DNA from 2 places in the Streptomyces sp. NPDC005402 genome. Region 1 is predicted to be linked to the other one. Evidence: riboswitches for the same ligand, from Rfam matches in the RefSeq annotation. Region 1 holds a riboswitch; the other holds the start of a gene.

Region 1 (3,548 bases):
GGTTCGGCCACGCACGCGCCCGCGTGCCGCCGCGTCACCACGAAGCCCTCGGCCTCCAGTGTGCGCAGGGCCTCACGGACGGGGACGCGGGAGACTCCGTAGCGGCGGGCGAGCAGTTCCTCGGTGAGCCGGCTCCCGCGCTCGTGGACACCGGCGACGATGTCGTCCCGGATCGCCGTGCATACCGAGTGCGCCGGAATACGCATGTCCGACCTCCGTCTTAATCCCCGCGAAACGTCGCCGATTGACGTGTGTTCAGTGACTCTATTGCAATGAGCGGGAATTTCCGACGGCGGACGGGAATCCGGGGATATTTTTTGGACAACGGGGTGCCGGAAACGACGAAACCCCGGCTCGGGGGAGCCGGGGCCTCGCAGAGATCGTGCGGTGGGTCGTCAGACGTTGACGCCGTGCGAGCGCAGGTAGGCGACCGGGTCGATGTCCGAGCCGTACTCGGGGCTGGTGCGCGCCTCGAAGTGCAGGTGCGGCCCGGTGACGTTGCCGGTCGCGCCGGACAGCCCGATCTGCTGGCCGGGCGTGACCGACTGGCCCACCGAGACGCCGATGGACGACAGGTGGCCGTACTGGGTGTACGTGCCGTCGGCCATCCTGATCACGAGGTTGTTGCCGTACGACCCGCCCCAGCCGGCCTCGACGACGGTGCCGCGCCCGACCGCGTGCACGGAGGTGCCACTGGCGGCGTGGAAGTCGACACCGGTGTGGCTGCCGGACGACCACAGGGAGCCGCCGCTCTTGTAGCCGGTGGAGATGTAGGAGCCGGAGATCGGGGCGACGAAGGCGTTGAGACGCTTGCGCTCGGCCTCACGGGCGGCGCGCTCCTTGGCCTCGCGTATCTCCTTGGCGCGCGCCTCGGCCTTGCGCTTGGCCTCCGCCGCCGCCTTCTTCTGCGCGGCGGCCTGCGCCTGGGCCTCGGCCTGGGCGTCGAGCTGGTCCGCGAGGGAGTCGCCGACGGTGACGACGGGCATGAGACCGGTCTGCTCGACGGAGTTGTCGGCGGCGAGCGCCGGGGCGGCGAGGGTGCCGATGACGCCGGTGGTGGCGAGGGCCGCGACGCCTGCGGCGCGGGCGGTGGTGCGCTTCATGCGGCTGGGACGACGGTGCTTCCCGGTGGCGCAGGTGAACGCCATGTGGTGGGTGGTCCTTTCCTTCCTTCTCGCCTACCGGGTTAGCTGACGGGTTCGGAGCAGGAAGGTCTCCTACGGACCCCCTCGCGGTGCGCGGGCGTCCGATTCACCCCAGGGACTCGTGGTGTGGGTCCCCGGCTCCCCTGGCTCGCGCCATGCGGGGACTCGGCGATGACTGTCCGGTGCCGCGGGCGCGGCGCAGTGCCTGACGGACAGCCCAGAGGACGCTAAGCGGGGCCACTTTCAATCCCCAAACCGATCAGGGCTTTTGTAGCGCATCCCACAGGGCAGACAGGCAACCTCCTGCCCAATTCGGACATCTAAGAGACCCGGGTGTCGAAGGGGCCCTGGTGACACCCGCGTCACCAGGGCCCCTTCGGGACAGGATCCCTCTACTCGGCCGTCACGACCTTGACTTCGCCGATACCGAGGGCCTCGACGGGCTCCTTGATGGCGGCCGCGTCGCCGACCAGGATCGTCACGAGCCGGTCCACCGGGAAGGCGTTCACGACGGCGGCGGTGGCCTCGACGGTGCCGGTCGTGGCGAGCTGCTGGTACAGCGTCGCCTGGTAGTCGTCGGGCAGGTGCTGCTCGACCTGGTCGGCCAGCGTGCTCGCGACGGCCGCCGCGGTCTCGTACTTGAGCGGTGCCACACCGACGAGGTTCTGTACGGCGACGTCCCGTTCGGCGTCGGTGAGGCCGCCCTCGGCGAGCGTGCGCAGCACCTTCCACAGATCGTCCAGCGCGGGACCGGTGTTCGGGGTGTCGACCGAACCGCTGATGGCGAGCATCGCGGCGCCCGAGCCGTCCGGCGCGGACCTGAGGACCTGCCCGAACGACCGTACGCCGTAGGTGTAGCCCTTCTCCTCGCGCAGGACGCGGTCCAGGCGGGAGGTGAGGGTGCCGCCGAGGCAGTACGTGCCGAGCACCTGCGCGGGCCACACGCGTGCGTGCCGGTCGGCGCCGACACGGCCGATCAGGAGCTGCGTCTGGACGGCGCCGGGGCGGTCCACGATGACGACCCGGCTGGTGTCGTCGGCGGTCACCGGCGGTACCGGGCGCGGCTGTGCCGTGGAGCCGGTCCAGGAGCCGAGGGTGTCGGCGAGCAGCGCGTCCAGGTCGATGCCGGTGAGGTCGCCGACGACCACGGCGGTCGCGGTGGCGGGCCGCACATGCTTCTCGTAGAAGGCGCGTACGGCCGCGGAGTCGATGTTCTCGACGGTCTCCTCGGTGCCCTGGCGCGGGCGCGACATGCGCGAGTCCGCCGGGAACAGTTCCCGGGAGAGCTCCTTGGCCGCGCGGCGGGAGGGGTTGGCCAGCTCGTGCGGGATCTCGTCGAGGCGGTTGCGGACCAGCCGTTCGACCTCGCTGTCCGCGAACGCGGGCGCCCTGAGCGCGTCGGCCAGCAGACCGAGCGCCTTTGCCAGGCGGGAGGCGGGCACTTCGAGGCTGAGGCGGACGCCCGGGTGGTCGGCGTGCGCGTCGAGCGTGGCGCCGCAGCGCTCCAGCTCGGCGGCGAACTCCTCGGCGGAGTGCTTGTCGGTGCCCTCGGAGAACGCGCGCGCCATGATCGTGGCGACACCGTCCAGACCGGCCGGCTCGGCGTCCAGGGGCGCGTCCAGGAGCACTTCGACGGCCACGACCTGCTGGCCGGGGCGGTGGCAGCGCAGCAGGGTGAGGCCGTTGTCGAGCGTCCCGCGCTCGGGGGCGGGGAAGGCCCAGACCTTGGGCTCGCCCGCCTGCGGCTGCGGGTGGAATTCCATCGCGGCGAGCTCGGTCACTTGGCCGCCTCCTCGTTGTCGTCGCTGGCTTCTACGGTCGCCGCGGCCTGCGGGTCCTCGGCGGCGTCCTCGGCGCTGTCGGCGATCTCCGCCGGTGCGGTGGGCTCGTAGACGAGCACCGCGCGGTTGTCGGGGCGCAGCTTGGCCTTGGCGACCTCCTGCACCTCCTCGGCGCTCACCTCCAGGACCCGCTGTACGGCGGTCAGGGCGAGCTGCGGGTCGCCGAACAGCACGGCGAAACGGCACAGTTCGTCGGCGCGGCCCGCGACGGTGCCGAGCCGGTCCAGCCACTCGCGCTCCAACTGGGCCTGGGCGCGCTCCATTTCCTCGGCCGTGGGGCCCTCCGCGGCGAACCGCGCGAGCTCCTCGTCGATGGCGGTCTCGATGACCGGCACCTCGACGTCACCGGAGGTCTTCACGTCGAGCCAGCCCAGGGAGGGCGCACCGGCCAGGCGCAGCAGGCCGAAGCCGGCCGCGACAGCCGTACGGTCGCGCCGTACGAGCCGGTTGTAGAGGCGGGAGGACTCGCCGCCACCGAGGACGGTGAGGGCGAGGTCGGCCGCGTCGGCCTCGCGGGTGCCGTCGTGCGGCAGCCGGTAGGCGGCCATCAACGCGCGCGCGG
Region 2 (3,548 bases), on a different contig from region 1:
CGCGTGAAGTGAACTCGGCCATCGCCTTCGAGGAGGCGGAGCAGTCCGGTCCGCTGGGGGCCAACTCCCCCGCCACCCTTGACGAGCCCCGCCCCGAGCGGCTGGTCGTCCGTGACGTGGCCAAGGGCGAGTGGCGTCTGGAGGTCGGCCCCCGGCACGGCGGCACGCGCGCGTACCCCGACGGTCTGGAGTTCACCGAGGACGCGCGGGACACGTACACGATCGACGAGCAGGACCCCCTGTCCGCCCGCACCCGCTCGGACTGGTCGATCCGGCTGCACCGCCCCGAGCTCGCCTGGGACGTGACCGTCCGGACCCGCTCGGAGATCACCTGTGACGGAACGGACTTCCTCACCTCCGACGAGGTCGTCTGCACCGACGGCGGCGAGGTGGTCTTCCACCGGACGTGGGAGAAGCGGATCCCACGGACGGCCGGTTGAACATGAGTTGAGCCTTCTTGCCCGTTTTACCCCTCTTGCGCTCGACTGTGATGTGGCCCACTCGTCCGGGCGGATCGGCATGAATGCGGAATCTGTCGATCCGCCTTTTGCTGTGCGCGAGTTGAGGCTTGGCGAACGCAAAGGATCAAGTGCCCCAAATGCCTCTTACCAAGGTCAATAGGCACGGCATGTGAATTCGCCACTTGTTCCGGACATGTGCTCTCGCATACGTTCCCGGCCTGTCGGGCGGACGCCGAATCCTGCCACCGCCCACAACACCCACCGAGAACCACGGCAGGAGCGGGGGAACCAGGTAAGTCGCCGGACCGGTCGTCTTCGGACATACCGGTACGGCTTGGGGTGAAGTCACGCCTTTCGTCGGCGTGGCCGGGCATCTCCCGCCCGAACCCGACAGCTCACCTCGCAGGCGACGGAGAGGAACTTCGCATGTCTGCTGCCGCTCAGCACCGCCGTACCCGTACCAGCCGTCTCGCCCGCAAGCTCGCCGTCGCCGGCACCGGAGTCGCCGTCCTCGCACTGCCGCTCATCGGCGCGACCAGCGCGTCCGCGGCCACCCCGACCGTGCAGACCGCCACCACGCTCGGCTACTCCAACACCCTCGACGGCTGGATCCGGGCCTCCCTCGCCGTCATGGCGGAGCACGGGATTCCCGGCTCCTACGACGGCATCTACCGCAACGTCATCCGCGAGTCCTCCGGCAACCCCTACGCCATCAACCTCTGGGACTCCAACGCGGCCGCCGGCACGCCCTCCAAGGGCCTGCTCCAGGTGATCGACCCGACCTTCAACGCGTACCACGTGGCCAACACCTCGTGGGACCCGTACGACCCGGTGGCCAACATCACCGCGGCCTGCAACTACGCGGCCCAGCGGTACGGGTCCATCGACAACGTGTTCGGCGCGTACTAGGGACTACGCCCGCGGGAAGAGTCTTTCGAGGACGACGGCGATGCCGTCGTCCTCGTTCGACAGGGTCACCTCGTCGGCCACGGCCTTGAGTTCGGGGTGGGCGTTGGCCATCGCCACGCCGCGGGCCGCCCAGTCGAACATGGGGATGTCGTTGGGCATGTCCCCGAAGGCGATCGTCACCTCGGGCCCCAGGCCCAGGTGTTCGGCGGCCAGCGCGAGGCCGGTCGCCTTGGTGATGCCGCATGGCTGGAGTTCGACGGTCCCGGGCCCCGACATGGTGACCGTCGCCAGTGAGCTCACCACCGAGCGCGCCGTGACCGCCAACTCGTCGTCGGACAGGTAGGGGTGGCGCAGCAGCACCTTGCTGATCGGCTCGCGCCACAGGTCGTCGCGCCGGCCGACCCGCACGGCGGGCAGCGTCGGGTGGGGCATCAGATAGCCCGGCTCGATGAGCGTGAGCCCGTCGACACCGTCCTGGTCCACGGCCGCGTACACCTGCCCGACCTCGGCCTCGATCTTGCCGAGCGCGGTCTCCGCCAACTCCCGGTCCAGGGTCACCGACCAGAGCAGACGGTCCGCGCCGGCGTCGTACACCTGCGCGCCCTGTCCGCACACCGCGAGCCCCGTGCTGCCGAGGTCGTCGAGGAGCGGCCGCACTCTGGGCGCCGGCCGTCCCGTCACGACGAGATGCCGGGCCCCGCTCGCCGCCACCCGCGCCAGCGCGGTCAACGACCGGTCGGAGAGCGTGTCGTCGGCGCGGAGCAGCGTGCCGTCCAGGTCGGTGGCGATGAGTGAATATGCGGGGGAGGCGGCCATGATCAGAGAATACGGATGGTTGGCCCCTTCGACTCGACGCGAACCGGACGGCTGCCGCTTTCACATCCGTTGACGGCAGTTCCGGTTCCGGGGAGTGTGGCGGACCGGGTGCGCCGCGGGCGCGCAGGCCCGATGCGGCACCTCGCCTTTGCCGGATGGCCTGTTGGGGCTCACGCCGCCGCAGCCGGCGAAACCCGCCGGGGCACCCCGTGGCGGGAGCTGCCTGTCGGGCCACGGGGCCGGAGGCGGCGAGTCATGATCGGCCACGCCACGACCGGGGATGCGCCCCCTGTGGACCGGGTGCGGTCGGGTGGTGCGCGGCGGTCGGGAATGGCCTCACCCCGGCACGGCGACCGGTCGGCCCCCGTCTGCCTCACGCCACCCGGGCCTCGCTCCCGGCTTCCCCGCTTCCCTGCTCGCCGGCTTCTTCGCTCGCGGGCTTCCGCGCAGCGCTACGCCGAGGCCCGGACCACCAGTTCCGTCGGCAGGATGACGCCTGCCGTGTCCTCGCCCGCGATCTGGGCGAGGAGCATGCGGACCATCTCGGCGCTGATGCGATCGAAGGGCTGGCGCATGGTGGTGAGGGCGGGGGCGATGGCGGTGGCCGCCGGGGAGTCGTCGAAGCCGCCGACGGCGATGTCATCGGGGACCGAACGCCCCGCCTGCTGAAGGACGTTCACAACTCCCAGGGCCATGAGGTCCGAGGCGACGAACACCGCGTCCATGTCCGGGGCCTGGGCCAGCAGGCGGCGGGCCGCCCGTTCGCCGCCGCTGCGCCGGAAGTCGCCCTCGACGACGAGCGCCGGGTCGTAGGGCAGGCCCGCCTCGGCGAGCACGTCCCGGTAGCCGGCCAGCCGGTCGGGGCCGCCCGGCATGTCCAGCGGCCCGGTGACCATGCCGACGCGGCGGCGGCCGCCCGCGAGGAGATGGCGGACCATGTCCTGCGCGCCCTCCCGGTCGGCGGCGGCCACGTAACTCACCTTGGTTCCGCGCCCTATCGGCTTGCCGCAGACCACCAACGGGATCCCGGCGTCGTGCAGTTCGGCCGCGACCGGGTCACCGCTGTGGTTGGAGAGCAGCAGCACGCCGTCGACGTGACCCGAGGTGATGTACCGGGTCAGCCGGCGCCGGTCGTCGTCGCTCTCGGCCAGCATCAGCAGCAGCGGGATGTCGTGCTGGGCGAGCCGCTCGGTGCAACCCCGCAGCAGGACGTTGAAGTTGGGGTCCTCGAAGAACTTCTCCTGCGGCTCGGTCAGCAGGAACGCCACCGAGTCCGACCGGCCCGTGCTCAGGCTGCGCGCATGCCGGTTGACCACGTACCCGGTCTTCTTGATGGCGGCCTCCACGGACCGCCGCGCGGCG

Evidence for each region. Region 1 has a riboswitch for cyclic di-AMP ahead of ABZT02_RS05420 (M23 family metallopeptidase). Riboswitches for the same ligand answer to the same signal wherever they lie in the genome.
Region 2: it holds a riboswitch for cyclic di-AMP, as region 1 does, so the genes downstream of both, ABZT02_RS07890 (transglycosylase SLT domain-containing protein) here and ABZT02_RS05420 (M23 family metallopeptidase) in region 1, are expected to answer to the same signal.

What each region holds. Positions count from the first base shown of each region.
Region 1 is NZ_JBEXFB010000002.1:539,581-543,128, forward strand. It holds gene ABZT02_RS05415 (GntR family transcriptional regulator) at 1-206, opposite strand, end outside; gene ABZT02_RS05420 (M23 family metallopeptidase) at 396-1,148, opposite strand; cyclic di-AMP (ydaO/yuaA leader) riboswitch at 1,162-1,326, opposite strand; gene ABZT02_RS05425 (pitrilysin family protein) at 1,538-2,926, opposite strand; gene ABZT02_RS05430 (pitrilysin family protein) at 2,923-3,548, opposite strand, start outside.
Region 2 is NZ_JBEXFB010000003.1:413,255-416,802, forward strand. It holds gene ABZT02_RS07885 (CocE/NonD family hydrolase) at 1-440, shown strand, start outside; cyclic di-AMP (ydaO/yuaA leader) riboswitch at 711-883, shown strand; gene ABZT02_RS07890 (transglycosylase SLT domain-containing protein) at 888-1,370, shown strand; gene ABZT02_RS07895 (HAD family hydrolase) at 1,374-2,186, opposite strand; gene ABZT02_RS07900 (LacI family DNA-binding transcriptional regulator) at 2,639-3,548, opposite strand, start outside.